DNA from 2 places in the Micromonospora sp. NPDC047074 genome. Region 2 is predicted to be linked to the other one. Evidence: predicted binding sites of a transcription regulator. Region 2 holds the regulator's gene; the other holds the start of a gene.
What was found. Region 2 encodes HrcA, which represses chaperone genes, less so after heat shock. Its sites were predicted from a motif close to GGTTNGCACNCTCNNNNNGAGNGTGCNAACC; they were not measured.

Region 1: a site for HrcA is predicted at 2,091-2,121, ahead of groES (co-chaperone GroES). Genes of this name have one in related genera too.

What each region holds. Positions count from the first base shown of each region.
Region 1 covers NZ_JBEYVB010000060.1:18,596-26,087, reverse strand. Annotated here, with positions in the region: gene groL (chaperonin GroEL) at 1-1,572, opposite strand, end outside; gene groES (co-chaperone GroES) at 1,643-1,957, opposite strand; gene ABZ809_RS33265 (methyltransferase domain-containing protein) at 2,207-3,430, shown strand; gene ybaK (Cys-tRNA(Pro) deacylase) at 3,480-3,959, shown strand; gene ABZ809_RS33255 (sugar ABC transporter substrate-binding protein) at 4,153-5,253, shown strand; gene ABZ809_RS33250 (ATP-binding cassette domain-containing protein) at 5,357-6,181, shown strand; gene ABZ809_RS33245 (ABC transporter permease) at 6,178-7,437, shown strand; gene ABZ809_RS33240 (ROK family protein) at 7,466-7,492, shown strand, end outside.
Region 2 covers NZ_JBEYVB010000038.1:24,914-32,405, forward strand. Annotated here, with positions in the region: gene ABZ809_RS28655 (MOSC domain-containing protein) at 1-114, shown strand, start outside; gene ABZ809_RS28660 (phytanoyl-CoA dioxygenase family protein) at 290-1,225, opposite strand; gene ABZ809_RS28665 (hypothetical protein) at 1,414-2,274, opposite strand; gene ABZ809_RS28670 (enoyl-CoA hydratase-related protein) at 2,409-3,218, opposite strand; gene hemW (radical SAM family heme chaperone HemW) at 3,238-4,461, shown strand; gene ABZ809_RS28680 (DUF4870 domain-containing protein) at 4,513-5,244, opposite strand; gene hrcA (heat-inducible transcriptional repressor HrcA) at 5,486-6,508, shown strand; gene dnaJ (molecular chaperone DnaJ) at 6,582-7,492, shown strand, end outside.

The sequences.
Region 1 (7,492 bases), on a different contig from region 2:
CTCCGGCTTCTCGACCACGAGGCTCTCCGTGGTGAGCAGCAGCCCGGCGATCGACGCGGCGTTGGTGACCGCGTTGCGGGTCACCTTGACCGGGTCGACGATGCCCGACTTCGCCAGGTCGACGTACTGGCCGGTGGCGGCGTCGAGGCCGTGGCCCCACTCCTTGCCGACGACCTTCTGCACCACGACGTAGCCGTCGTGGCCGGCGTTCTGCGCGATCCAGCGCAGCGGCTCGACCAGCGCCTTGCGCACGATCGAGACACCCACCTTCTCGTCACCGGTGAAGCCGAGGTCGTCGTCGAGCGTCGGCAGGATCTGCGCCAGGGCGGCACCACCGCCGGGGACGGTGCCCTCCTCGACCGCGGCCTTGGTCGCGGCGATCGCGTCCTCGATGCGGTGCTTACGCTCCTTCATCTCGACCTCGGTCGCGGCGCCGACCTTGATGACCGCGATGCCGCCGGACAGCTTGGCCAGCCGCTCGGCGAGCTTCTCCCGGTCCCAGTCGGAGTCCGAGGCCTCGATCTCCTTGCGGATCTGCGCCACCCGGTCGGCGACCTCGCTCGCCTGGCCGCCGCCGTCGACGACCGTGGTGTTCTCCTTGTCGACCACCACGCGCCGGGCGGTGCCGAGCACCTCCAGGCCCACCTGGTCGAGCTTGTAGCCCAGCTCCGGGGCGACCAGCTCGGCGCCGGTGAGGATCGCCATGTCCTGGAGCATCGCCTTGCGGCGGTCGCCGAAGCCGGGGGCCTTCACCGCGCAGACCTTCAGGGTCTTGCGGATCGAGTTGACCACCAGCGTCGACAGCGCCTGGCCCTCGACGTCCTCGGCGATGATCAGCAGCGGCTTGCTGTTCTGGAGGACCTTCTCCAGCAGCGGCAGCAGCTCCTCGATCGCCGAGATCTTCTGCGTGGTGATCAGGATGTACGGGTCCTCCAGGACCGACTCCTGCCCCTCCGCGTCGGTGACGAAGTTCGGCGAGATGAAGCCCTTGTCGAACTGGAGACCCTCGGTCACGTCCAGCTCGGTGTGCAGGGCGGAGCCCTCCTCGACGGTGATGACACCGTCGCGGCCGACCCGCTCCATCGCCTCGGCGATCAGCTCGCCGATCGTGGCGTCCTGCGCGGAGATCGTCGCGACGTGCGCGATCGACTCCTTGTCGGCGACCTCGACCGCGCGGCCGAGCAGCGCCTCCGAGACCTTGGCGGCCGCCGCGTCGATGCCCCGCTTGAGGCCCGCCGGGTTGGCGCCGGCCGTGACATTGCGCAGGCCCTCGCGGACCATCGCCTGGGCCAGCACGGTGGCGGTCGTGGTCCCGTCGCCGGCGACGTCGTTGGTCTTGGTCGCCACCTCCTTGACCAGCTGCGCGCCGAGGTTCTCGTACGGGTTGGTGAGCTCGATCTCCTTGGCGATGGTCACGCCGTCGTTGGTGATCGTGGGCGCACCGAATTTCTTGTCCAGAACGACGTTGCGCCCGCGCGGGCCGAGGGTGACCTTGACCGCGTCCGCGAGCGCGTTGACACCGTGCTCGAGCAGGTGCCGGGCGTCGTCCGAGAAGCTCAGGATCTTCGCCATGAATGTCCCTTCGAAGCGACGTCGCCCCGGCCCGGCGAGCCGGACCGGGGCGACGACACTGATCGGTTGCTTACTTCTCGATGACCGCGAGGACGTCGCGGGCGGAGAGCACCAGGTACTCCTCGCCGGCGTACTTGACCTCGGTGCCGCCGTACTTCGAGTAGAGGACGGTGTCGCCGACCTTCACGTCGACCGGCACGCGGTTGCCCTTGTCGTCGATCCGGCCCGGGCCGACAGCGAGGACGGTGCCCTCCTGCGGCTTCTCCTTGGCGGTGTCGGGGATCACGATGCCGGAGGCGGTGGTGGTCTCGGCCTCGTTCGCCTGGACCACGATGCGGTCCTCGAGCGGCTTGATCGCAACCTTGGTCGCGGTAGTCACGGGCATACCCTCCCGGGTACTTGGTTTCGTTACCGGCCGGCATGCCGACCAGCGTCAATCTGCCACATGCCACCGGGCGGGGCCGTCGTCGCGGGTGCCGGTCCGCCTGGCGTTCAGCGCCCGGGCCACGGGGCCCGGAAGCTGGCACCCTCGGGGTGAGAGTGCTAATCGCAGGTTATTCCTCGGCTAGCACTCCGTCAAGGAGAGTGCCAACCCGCCGGCCGGCGCGTCGGGCCCGACGACCACAATGGCCGGGTGGATCTCGACCAGTTCGCCGCCCTGCGTACGCCCGAGGGGTCGGCCGCGCTCGACGCGGCGGCACGGGTGGCCGGCGGCGACCCGCTGACCGCGGCGGCCACGCTCCGCTCCGCCGGGCTACCGGCCGGCCTGGCGGCCGCCGCGCTCACCCAGGCCGAGCTGCGGCGCCGGGCGGTCGGCAAGTTCGGGCCCGCCGCGGCGGGGATGTTCCTCACCCGGGCCGGCCTGGAGCAGGCCACCCGTGGCGTCGTCGCGGCGCGGCGGGCCGACCGGCTACGGGCCGCCGGGGTGCGCACCCTCGCCGACCTCGGCTGCGGCCTCGGCGCGGACGCGCTGGCCGCCGCCCGGGCCGGCATCCGGGTGTACGGCGTGGAGGCCGACCCGCTGACCGCCGCGATGGCCGCCGCGAACGCCGCGGCGGCCGGACTGGCCGAGGAGTTCACCGTGGAGTGCGGCGACGCCACGGCGTTCGACGTGGGCCGGGTCGACGGGGTGTTCTGCGACCCGGCGCGCCGGAAGGCGGGCACCGGGCGGCGGATCTTCGACCCGACCGCGTACTCCCCGCCCTGGGACTTCGTCGTCGGGCTGGCCGAGCGGGTGCCGCACACGGTGGTGAAGGTGGCGCCCGGCATCGACCATGCGCTGATCCCGGCGGGCGCCGAGGCGGAGTGGGTGAGCGTCGACGGCGACCTGGTCGAGGCGGCCCTGTGGTGCGGCGGCCTCGCCGGGACCCCCCGCCGCGCCACCCTGCTGCGCGGTAAGGAAGGGCCCCCTGTCAACGCCTCCGGTGGAGGAAGGGTCCCCTGCCATCAGTTGACGGGCTCCGGGGACGCCGAGGCCCCGGTCGGCCCGGTCGGCCGCTTCCTGTACGACCCGGACCCGGCGGTGGTCCGCGCGCACCTGGTCGCGGAGCTGGCCGAGACCCTGGGCGCGACGCTGGCCGACCCGAGCATCGCCTACCTGTACGCGGACGCGGCGACGCCGACGCCGTTCGCCCGCTGCCTGGAGGTCACCGACGTGCTGCCCTTCTCGCTCAAGCGGCTGCGGGCGCTGCTGCGGGAGCGCCGGGTCGGGCGGGTGGAGATCCTCAAGCGCGGGTCCGCCCTGGAACCGGAGAAGCTTCGGCGGGACCTGCGGCTGGCCGGCGACGAGGCGGCCAGCCTGGTGTTGACCCGGGTCGCCGGGGCACCGACGGCGCTGGTCTGCCGGCCGGTCGGGTAACGAGCATTTCGGCTCGCGGGTCGCGCCGCCCGGGGTTAGCTTGTCGGTCATGGCGGGACAGGGCACCCCGGCGACGGTGCTGCTGACGAAGCGGAAGATCGCCCACAGCACCCATCCGTACGACGTCTCCCCGGACGCGCCCCACTACGGCGCGCTGGTCGCGGCGGCGCTCGGGGTACCGCCGGAGCGGGTGTTCAAGTCGCTGGTCGCCGAGGTCGACGGCGCGCTGACCGTCGCGGTCGTGCCGGTCACCGGGGAGCTGGACCTCAAGGCGCTCGCCACGGCGGTCGGCGGCAAGCGGGCCACCATGGCCGACCGGGCGGCGGCCGAGCGGGCCACCGGCTACGTACGCGGCGGGATCAGCCCGCTCGGCCAACGCCGGCGACTGCCCACGGTGCTCGACTCGTCGGCGCTCGACCATCCCACCGTCTACGTCTCGGCGGGCCGGCGCGGCCTCCAACTCCAGCTCGCCCCGCAGGATCTGGTGGCGCTGACCGGGGCGGCCACGGCCCCGCTCTCCACCCGCTGACCTGGGCCACCGCACTGGGCGGCGGGAGAGCGCTCCCGCACCCCGCGGCGGCCAGGTGTCAGGGACGTTGCTGAATTGTTACCGCCGACAACAAACTCGCCACCTCGGCTCTCTTGTGCCCACGGTGTGACCCGGAATACGTTGCCGGACACAACAAAACGCATCGTCCCCCACCCCCGAAAGGACCCTGCACATGCGCAAGGGCTTCCTCACCCTCGCCGCCGTGGGCCTGCTCGCCACGGGCAGCATGACCGCCTGCGGCGACGACTCCGGCAGCGGTGACCAGGCCGGCGGCAGCGACAAGACTCCGAAGATCGGCGTGATCCTGCCGGACAGCAAGTCCTCCGCCCGCTGGGAGGGCGCGGACCGCAGATTCCTGGAGGAGGCGTTCAAGGCCGCCGGCGTCCAGTACGACATCCAGAACGCCCAGGGCGACAAGTCGGCGTTCCAGACCATCGCCGACCAGATGATCACCAACGGGGTGACCGCCCTCATGATCGTCAACCTGGACTCCGGCACCGGCAAGGCCGTGCTCGACAAGGCGAAGTCCCAGGGCGTCGCGACGATCGACTACGACCGGCTCACCCTGGGCGGCTCGGCCACCTACTACGTCAGCTTCGACAACGAGGTCGTCGGCAAGCTCCAGGGCGAGGGCCTGAGCAAGTGCCTGACCGACAAGGGCGCCAAGAACCCGGTCGTGGCCTACCTGAACGGCTCCCCGACCGACAACAACGCCACCCTCTTCAAGAACGGGTACGACTCGGTGCTCAAGCCGAAGTTCGACTCGAAGGAGTACACCAAGGGCCCGGACCAGAACGTTCCGGAGTGGGACAACGCCCAGGCGGCCACCATCTTCGAGCAGATGCTCACCCAGACCGGCGGCAAGATCGACGGAGTGCTCGCCGCCAACGACGGTCTCGGCAACGCGGCCATCTCGGTGCTGAAGAAGAACAAGCTCAACGGGAAGGTCCCGGTGACCGGCCAGGACGCCACCCCGCAGGGCCTGCAGAACATCCTCGCCGGCGACCAGTGCATGACCGTCTACAAGGCGATCAAGGAGGAGGCGAAGGCCGCCTCCGACCTGGCCATCGCGGTGGCCAAGGGCGAGAAGAAGGAGACGGGCCAGGTGGTCAAGGACCCGGAGGGCGGCCGGGACGTCCCGTCGGTGCTGCTGACCCCGAAGCTGATCTTCAAGGAGAACGTCAAGGACGTCATCGCCGACGGCTACGTCACCAAGGACGAGGTCTGCGCCGGGGCGTACGCCAAGCTCTGCGCCGACGCCGGCATCAGCTGACCCGTACCCGATCCATGCGCACGCCGCCCGGCACGGACCCCGTGCCGGGCGGCTCGCGCCGGACGGGATCCGAGACCTCCCCCTCCGTCTGAAGGAGCCCCCCGTGTCCGCAACCCCCCTGCTGGAGCTACGCGGGATCGACAAGAGCTTCGGTCCCGTCCAGGTCCTGCGCGACGTCGCCTTCTCCGCCCACCCGGGCGAGGTGACCGCGCTGGTCGGCGACAACGGCGCCGGCAAGTCGACCCTCGTCAAGTGCATCAGCGGCATCCACCCCACCGACGCCGGCGAGTTCCTCTTCGACGGCCGGCCGGTGAGCATCAACAGCCCCCGCGACGCCGCCGCGCTCGGCATCGAGGTCGTCTACCAGGACCTCGCGCTCTGCGACAACCTCGACATCGTGCAGAACATGTTCCTCGGGCGGGAGAAGCGCAGCGGCATCGTCCTCGACGAGCCGACCATGGAGCAGATGGCCGCCGACACCCTAGCCGGGCTGAGCGTACGGACCGTGAAGTCGCTGCGGCAGCACGTCTCCAGCCTCTCCGGCGGCCAGCGCCAGACCGTGGCGATCGCCAAGGCCGTGCTCTGGAACAGCAGACTCGTCATCCTCGACGAGCCAACCGCCGCGCTCGGCGTCGCGCAGACCGCCCAGGTGCTCGAACTCGTCCGCCGGCTGGCCGACAACGGCCTGGCCGTGGTGCTCATCTCGCACAACATGAACGACGTCTTCGCCGTCTCCGACCGGATCGCCGCGCTCTACCTCGGGCAGATGGTCGCCCAGGTGAAGACCACCGAAATCACCCACTCGCAGGTGGTCGAGCTGATCACCGCCGGTCGTTCCGGCGGGCTCGGGCTCGCCGCCGAGCCGGCCAACGGCGGCAACGGGCACGGCGCGGAGCCGGCCGACACCACCTCAGGAGGGGCCCGATGACCACCACCGTCGTGCAGAAGGACGGCCCGGCGGCCGTCACACCGCCGCCCAGCCTCGGCAGCCACGTCCGCAACTACGTGAGCCGGGTACGCGGCGGCGACATCGGCGCGCTACCCGCCGTGCTCGGCCTGATCGTGCTCTGCACGGTCTTCTCGATCATGCGGCCGTCGTTCCTCACCGCCGGCAACTTCGCCAACCTGTTCACCCAGGGCGCGGCGACCACGCTGATCGCGATGGGGCTGGTCTTCGTGCTGCTGCTCGGCGAGATCGACCTCTCCGCCGGCTTCGCCAGCGGGGTCTGCGCCGCCATCCTCGCCAACGTCGTCACCGTGCTCGGCTACCCGTGGTACGTGGCCGTGCTCGCCGCGCTCGTCACCGGCGTGGCGATCGGCACCGCCCTCGGCTTCCTGGTCGCGAAGATCGGCATCCCGTCCTTCGTGGTTACCCTCGCCGGCTTCCTCGCCTTCCAGGGCATCGTGCTGATGCTGATGGAGGAGGGCACCAACATCTCGGTCCGCGACGAGGTGCTGGTGGCCATCGCCAACCGCAACCTCTCCCCCGTCCTCGGCTGGCTGCTGGCCGCCGTGGCGGTCGCCGGCTACGCGGCCGTGCAACTGCTCCGGCACCGTACGCGCGCCGCCCGGGGGCTGGTCACCGACCCGGCCGCGGTGGTGTTCGCCCGGATCGGCGGGCTGGCGCTCATCCTCGGCGCGGCGGTCTTCATCCTGAACCTGGAGCGCAGCCGCAACGTACTGATCAGCTCGCTCAAGGGCGTGCCGATCGTGGTGCCGATCATCGCGGTGCTGCTGGTCCTCTGGACGTTCGTGCTCCAGCGCACCAGCTACGGCCGGCACGTCTACGCGGTCGGCGGCAACAAGGAGGCGGCCCGCCGCGCGGGCATCAACGTGGACCGGATCCGCATCTCGGTCTTCGTGATCTGCTCCTCGATGGCGGCCGTCGGCGGTATCGTCGCCGCCAGCCGGGCCAACTCGGTGGACCCGAACACGGGGGGCAGTAACGTACTGCTCTACGCGGTCGGCGCGGCGGTCATCGGAGGCACCAGCCTCTTCGGCGGCAAGGGCCGGGTGCTCGACGCCGTCCTCGGTGGCGCGGTGGTCGCGGTCATCGACAACGGGATGGGCCTGATGGGATACAGCTCGGGGGTGAAGTACGTGGTCACCGGCGTGGTGCTGCTGCTCGCCGCGAGCGTGGACGCGTTCTCCCGCCGGCGTTCCACCGCCACCGGCAACCGCTGACCACCCCGCACCGGAAGCGACGACGGCGATGCGCGCGGGACCGAGCCAGGACGAG
Region 2 (7,492 bases):
GTGTTCCGCGCCCTGAGTCTGGAGCCGGAGCTGCTGCCCCGGCTGCTCGACGCGCCGGAACTGCCTGATTCCGTCCGGGAGAAGGCACACCGCCGGCTCACCGGCCGGAGCTGACCCACGCCGGCTGACCGCCGGGCGGCAGTCGCGAGGATCGCCCCGGGAACGGAAACGGGCCCCGCCCGTAGGGGAGGGGCCCGTTCGGCGTCACCGTCGTGGTGCGGCCGACCGAGTCAGCGCGGCCGGAAGGCCGCCGATCGGTACGGCGCGGCCGGGCTGCCGCCTGATCGACTCAGCGCAGCCAGGGGACGCTGCGGTCGAGCAGCCCGCGCTGCTTGAGCTCCTTGCGCAGCGGGATCTCGTCGTCGATGTAGCCGTCCCAGTTGATGCCCCAGTAGTTGGCGGTGTGGGTGCCCTCACCGCAGAGCTGGCGCTGCACCGGCGTGCGGTTGCCCCACCACTCGCCGTCCTTGTCGATGTGCAGCTCGTCCAGGGGGCGGATCCACCGGTAGGTGTAGCCCACAAAGAGCATCTTGCGGGTGATGGTCGACAGGTTGGTCGACCGGGAGTGCCACTGGCGGCGGTCGAAGATGAACGCGTCACCCGGGTTGGCGGTGATCTCCACCGTGCCCTCCGGGTCCGGGTTGTGCACGGAGGTGTCCGCCGGGCGGGGCAGCGAGTTCCACAGGTGGCTGCCCGGGATCACCTTCGTGGCGCCCCGGCCGTTCTCCGACAGGTCGGAGAGCACGTAGGCCACCTTGAGCGAGAACATCGGCCGGGGCAGGTTCGGGTCCATCGTCTCCGGGTCGGAGTTCTGCCGGTACCCGTCCTGGTGCCACCCCCAGTACGGCTTCTCCGGCTCCGCCGCCGGCGGGGTGACGTCCAGGTGGTTGTGGTGGGTGTAGATGTTCCAGCCGGCCAGGCCCCACATGTACGGGAAGGCGATCGGGTGGGTCAGCAGGTCGCCGAAGAGCTCGTCGCGCTCCAGGAAGCCCAGCAGGTGCAGGGTGCCGTCCTTGGTGGTGGTGCCCTTGGCCTGCTCCTCGGCGTAGACGCGGTCCACCGCCGCCTCCAGCGCCGCCCGGTGGTCCTCGGTCAGGACGTTGCGCAGCAGGAGGAAGCCCTGCTCGTGGAATTCCTTGCGGTCGGTGTCACTGATCGGTTCGTAACCGGTCCGGTCGCCGTAGTCGAACACCTCGACGTACCCCTCCCCATGTGGCGAAACCATTGTCTGGCACAGGCCGCCGATCGTAACGCGCTGGTTCCGGGACGGGGCACTGCCCGGTGCGTTGCGCGCTCGTGTCCCGACCGTGGGGAGCGATCCGACAACTTTCCGTCAGGATGCTGGGGGTAAATGGGGCATATTCTCGGAAATGACGGTTTGTGCGGTCACTGCCGGTAAAGAGATCGGGGTCCCTACCCCTCGGCGAAGACCTCCGCGACCACCCGCCCGGTGGCGGGCGTGTCGCTGGTCCGGTTCCAGGTGCCGTCCCGGGCCGTCCACTCCAGGTCGCCGAACCGCACCCGCTTCACGCCGTTGTCGTGTGCGTGCGAGACCAGCCAGTGCGCGTACCGCCAGCCCCGGCGCTCGTCGGCGGCGGGGACCGTCAGGCCCGTCAGACCCGCAGCCTCGGCCGTGGTGGCCAGTCCCCAGTCCAGCGACAGCCCACGGTGCAGCGCGCTGGTCGCCGCCACGCCACGCAGCACCGGGTCGCGGCCCACCGTGCAGGCGACCGCGCCGGTGGCGTGCCCGACCAGGGCCCGGGTCAGCACCTCGGACTCGTCCGCCCACTTCTCGTACGCCTCCGGGAAGGCCGAGCGCTGCACCTTCTGCGCCGCGTCGGTGACCCGCATCCCCTCCCAGCCGCGCACCTTCTTCAGCGCGGCATAGAACCGCTTGGCCGCGTACCGGGGATCGCGGATCTGCTCCGGAGTGCCCCAGCCCTGGCTCGGGCGCTGCTGGAACAACCCGACGGAGTCGCGGTCGCCACCAACGAGATTGCGCAGGCCGGACTCCTGGTACGCGGTGGCCAGCGCCACCACGACCGCCCGCTCGGGCATCTTCCGCTGGATGCCGATCGCCGCGATCGTCGCCGCGTTGGCCATCTGGTCGGCGTCCAGTGCCACCCGGCCGTCCGCCTGCACCGTGCACGTCCGGCTGGCCAGGGGAAGGCGCAGATTTCCACCCACCTGCCGAAGGACGATCCAGACGCCGACCACGGCGACCAGGACGACCACGACGCCACCCGCCACGACTGCCCGAGTTCGCACCCACACCCCCTGATCGACAGTCCGCCAAGCGTACGTCCCCCGTGGCACCTCCCGGGCCGTCCGCCCGTTTCTCCCCGACCGCCGGGCGGAGTGCGGACCTTCCCGTTTCCCGCGCCGCCTCACCCGCCCGCCGGCATCCGTTACCCGTCGATGCCCGCTGGAACGTCACCGTCGGCCGGCACCCAGCGCGCCGGCCGCTTCTCCCGGAACGCCAGGACGCCCTCGCGTCCCTCCTCGGACAGGAAGTACCCGGTCGAGAGGGCGGCCAGCTCGGCGATCTCCGCCCGCAGGTCCGTGGCGGGCGGCCGGCGCAGCAACTGCTTCGCCCCGGCCAGCGCGCCCGGTGCCCCCCGCACCAGAGCGTCGCAGTACCGTGCAACCGCCGCCTCCAGCCCGTCCGCCGGCACGGCGGCGGTGACCAGGCCGATCTCGGCCGCCCGCTGACCGTCGAAGGTGTCGCCGGTCAGGTAGAGCTCGGCCGCCGCGCGGGCGTGCAGGCGGGGCAGCACGGTCGCGGAGATCACCGCCGGGACCACGCCGATCCGCACCTCGGTGAAGGCGAACGTCGCCTCCCGGGCGCACACCGCCAGGTCGGCCGCCGCGATGAGGCCCAGGCCGCCGGCCCGGGCCGGCCCGGCCACCTTCGCCAGCACCGGCTTCGGGCACTCCCAGACCGCCGCGAGCACGTCGCCGAGCATCCCGGCCGGCACCGTGCCGCTGGCGTACGCCGCGGCGGTCTCCTTCAGGTCCGCGCCGGAGCAGAAGACCGGGCCGGTGTGGTCCAGCACGATCACGCGTACGGCGTCGTCGGCGACCGCCTCGGCGAGCCCGGCCAGCAGCTGGGTCATCAGCGGCGTGGAGAGCGCGTTGCGGTTGTGCGGGCTGTCCAGGGTGAGCGTGGTCACCCCACGGGCCGTGGCGGCCCGCACGAGCACGTCGGGAGAGGTCATGCCGGGCACACTAGTGGCCATGCCCGGCGTCCTTCCAGAAGGCGAAACCGTCCCCGCCGACGGCTCGCTGCCCGCCACCGCCACCCGTGCCGTCGGCGCGCGCGGCTTCGGCGTGTACGTGCACGTGCCGTTCTGCGCCAGCCGCTGCGGCTACTGCGACTTCAACACGTACACCGCCGCCGAGTTGGGCGGCGGGGCCAGCCGCGAGGAGTACGCCGACACCGTGCTGGCCGAGCTGGCGCTCGCCCGCCGGGTGCTGGGCGACGCCCCGCCGCCCCGGGTCGACACGGTCTTCGTCGGCGGCGGCACCCCGACCCTGCTCCCCGCCGACGACCTGGCCCGGATCCTCGACGGCATCGACCGCACCTGGGGGCTCGCGCCCGACGCCGAGGTGACCACCGAGGCCAACCCCGAGTCGGTCACGCCGGAGTCGCTGAAGGCGCTGCGGGCCGCCGGCTACACCCGGATCTCGCTGGGCATGCAGTCCGCCGCGCCGGGGGTGCTGGCGATCCTGGACCGGACCCACAGCGCCGGCCGGGCCGTCGCCGCCGCCCGGGAGGCGCGCGACGCCGGGTTCGACCACGTCAACCTCGACCTCATCTACGGCACGCCGGGGGAGACGGAGGCGGACTTCGCCGCCTCCCTCGACCAGGTCGTCGCCGCCGGGGTGGACCACGTCAGCGCGTACGCCCTGATCGTGGAGGACGGCACCCGGCTGGCCACCCGGATGCGGCGCGGCGAGTTGCCGTACCCCTCCGACGACGTCGCCGCGGACCGTTACCTCGCCGCGGAGGCCGCCCTCGACGCGGCCGGGCTCTCCTGGTACGAGGTGTCGAACTGGGCCCGCGGCGAGGCGGCCCGGTGCCGGCACAACCTGCTCTACTGGACGGGCGCCGACTGGTGGGGCCTCGGCCCGGGGGCGCACAGCCACGTCGGCGGCGTGCGCTGGTGGAACGTCAAGCACCCCACGACGTACGCGAAACGCCTGGCCGGCGGCGAGTCGCCCGGCCTGGCCCGCGAGGTGCTCACCGCTGGCGAGGCGCACATGGAGGACGTCATGCTCCGGCTGCGCCTCGCCTCCGGGTTGCCGCTGGACGCCCTCGACGCCGCCGGCCGCCACGGTGCCGAGCGGGCGCTCGCCGACGGGCTGCTGGCCGCCGGCGAGTACGCGGCCGGCCGGGCCGTGCTGACCCTGCGGGGGCGGCTGCTCGCCGACGCGGTCGTCCGCGACCTGCTGCCCTGAGCCGGGCGGCCGTGGCCGGGGGCCAGCCGGGGGAGCGGCCGGCCCCCCGGGTCACTTGGCGAAGCTGTACACCATCGGGTAGCGGTAGAGCACGCCCTCGTTGGCCTTGACCCCGCCGACGATCCCGAAGATCAGCGGCACCAGCCAGACGAGCATCGGGACGAAGAACAGGATGCCGCAGGTGATCAGCGTGAGCACCCAGCTCAGCACGCCGATGATCGTCCAGGTGATCTGGAAGTTCAGCGCCGCGACGGCGTGCGCGCGGACGGTCGGCGACTGCTGCCCGCGGGTCATCATCGCGATGAGCGGTGCCAGCCAGCCCAGCAGCCCGCCACCGAGGATCACGCCGGCCGCGCCGCCGAAGTGGGCGATCAGCGCCCAGTTCTTGTCCTCGGCGCTGGCGTAGCCGCCGGTGGGCGGGCCGTAGCCACCACCGGCCGGGTAGCCGGCCCCCGGCGGGGGGAACCCGCCGGGCGGGTAGTCGCCGGGCGGCGGGTAGGCGCCGGGCGGCGGATAGCCTCCCTGCGGTGGGTAGCCTCCAGGCGGGGCATAGTCACCCGGCGGGGGATAGTCGCCCGGCGGAGGGTAGCCGCCCGACGGCGGTTGGTCACCGGTGGGTGGTGGATAGCCACCGGGCGGGGGATAGCCGCCCGGGCCCGGCGGCCCGGACAGTGGTGCGGTGGGTTCGTTGGTGCCGGAAGAGCCGGGAAACCCCGGCGGGGCGGCCGGGTCCGGCTGGGCGCCGGGGTCCCCCGCTCCGGGAGGGCGAGGTGGTTCAGTCATGAGGTCACGGTAGGGGCAGCCGGCAAGGCGGCACCAGCGTGACACCGGCCGTGATGTCCGAATGGCCGGTGCGGGCCGGCGCCGGACCGGGCCCCGGGTGCGGGAGGTCGGCCCGATCGCCCGAGGTTGATCATCGCGTCGGTGGGTCTGCCGACGTAGACTGGCACTCGCTACAGTCGAGTGCCAGCAGCCGCCCGGTCCACCGGGTGGCGGGGCCGACGTGCGACAGGAGGTGGGGCGGATGGGTCTCGACGACCGCAAGCTCGCCGTGCTCCGCGCGATCGTCGAAGACTACGTCGCCACGCAGGAGCCCATCGGCAGCAAGGCGCTGGTCGAGCGGCACCAGCTCGGGGTGTCCCCGGCGACCGTCCGCAACGACATGGCCGTGCTGGAGGAGGAGGGCTACATCCGCCAGCCGCACACCAGTGCCGGCCGGGTGCCCACCGATCGGGGCTACCGGCTCTTCGTGGACCGGCTGTCCCGGGTCAAGCCGCTCAGTCCGGCCGAGCGCCGGGCGATCGAGCGCTTCATGTTCGGCGCGGTCGACCTGGACGACGTGGTGCACCGCACCGTCCGGCTGCTGGCCCAGCTCACCCGGCAGGTCGCCGTGGTGCAGTACCCGAGCCTGGCCCGCTCCTCGGTGCGTCACCTGGAGCTGGTGCCGATCTCGACCACCCGGCTGATGCTGGTCATGATCGCCGACACCGGCCGGGTCGAGCAGCGGCTGGTCGAGCTGCCCGCGCCGATCCCCGCCGAGGACGTCATGGACCTGCGGCGGCTGGTCAACGAGAAGCTGGTCGGCACCCGCCTGTCGGAGACCCCGCCGCTGGTGCAGGCGCTGGTCGAGGAGTCGGTGCCGCACCTGCGGCCGGCCATGACCACCCTCTCCACGGTGCTGCTCGAGACGCTGATCGAGCGGCACGAGGAGCGGATCGCGCTGGCCGGCACCGCCAACCTCACCCGAGGGGGCCTGCTCGACTTCCAGGGCTCGCTGCGCCCCATCCTGGAGGCGCTGGAGGAGGAGGTCGTGATGCTCAAGCTCATCGGCGAGGCGGAGCCGAGCACGACGCGGGTACTGATCGGCGACGAGAACGAGATCGACAACCTGCGGGCCGCCTCCGTGGTCAGTACCGGCTACGGGCCGGGCTCGACCAGCGTGGGCGGCCTCGGGGTGCTCGGGCCGACCCGGATGGACTACCCCGGCACCATCGCCACGGTGAGGGCCGTGGCACGCTACGTGGGCGAGCTGCTGGCCCAGAACTGACCAGTCAGGGCCGACGGCCGGTTCCGGCCGGCGACCGGTGCAACGCGAGACGAACATGAGGACACGGAACGCAGTGGCCAGGGACTACTACGGCATTCTCGGGGTGAGCCGGGAAGCCTCCGACGACGAGATCAAGCGCGCCTACCGCAAGCTGGCGCGGCAGTTCCACCCGGATGTGAATCCGGATCCGGAGGCCCAGGAGAAGTTCAAGGACATCAACGCCGCGTACGAGGTCCTGTCGGACGACCGGAAACGGCAGATCGTCGACCTGGGCGGCGACCCGCTCGCCCCCGGCGGCGGGGGCGCGGGCCCGGGCGGTCCCGGCGGTGCCGGGCCGTTCGTCGGCTTCCAGGACATCATGGACGCGTTCTTCGGCGGAGCGGCCGGCGGTTCGCGGGGGCCACGGCCACGGACCCGGCCCGGCGCCGACGCGATCCTGCGGCTGGAACTGGACCTGCACGAGACCGCGTTCGGCGTCGAGGCGCCGATCACCGTCGACACCGCCGTGCTCTGCACGACCTGCTCGGGCGCCGGCACGGCGGCCGGCACCCACCTGGCCACCTGTGAGGCGTGCGCCGGCCGGGGCGAGGTGCAGTCCGTGCAACGCACCTTCCTCGGCCAGGTCGTCTCCGCCCGTCCGTGCACGGTCTGCCAGGGGCACGGCACCACCATTCCGCAGCCCTGCCCGACCTGCGCGGGCGACGGCCGGGTCCGGACGCGGCGGTCGCTGACCGTCAAGATCCCGGCCGGCGTCGAGGACGGCATGCGCATCCGGCTCGCCCAGCAGGGCGAGGTCGGTCCGGGCGGCGGCACGGCCGGCGACCTCTACGTGGAGATCCACGAGCGGCCGCACGACGTCTACTCCCGCAAGGGCGACGACCTGCACTGCCGGGTCACGGTGCCGATGACCGCGGCGGCGCTCGGCACCCGACTGACCATCAAGACGCTGGACAGCGAGGAGACGGTCGACGTCAAGGCCGGCAC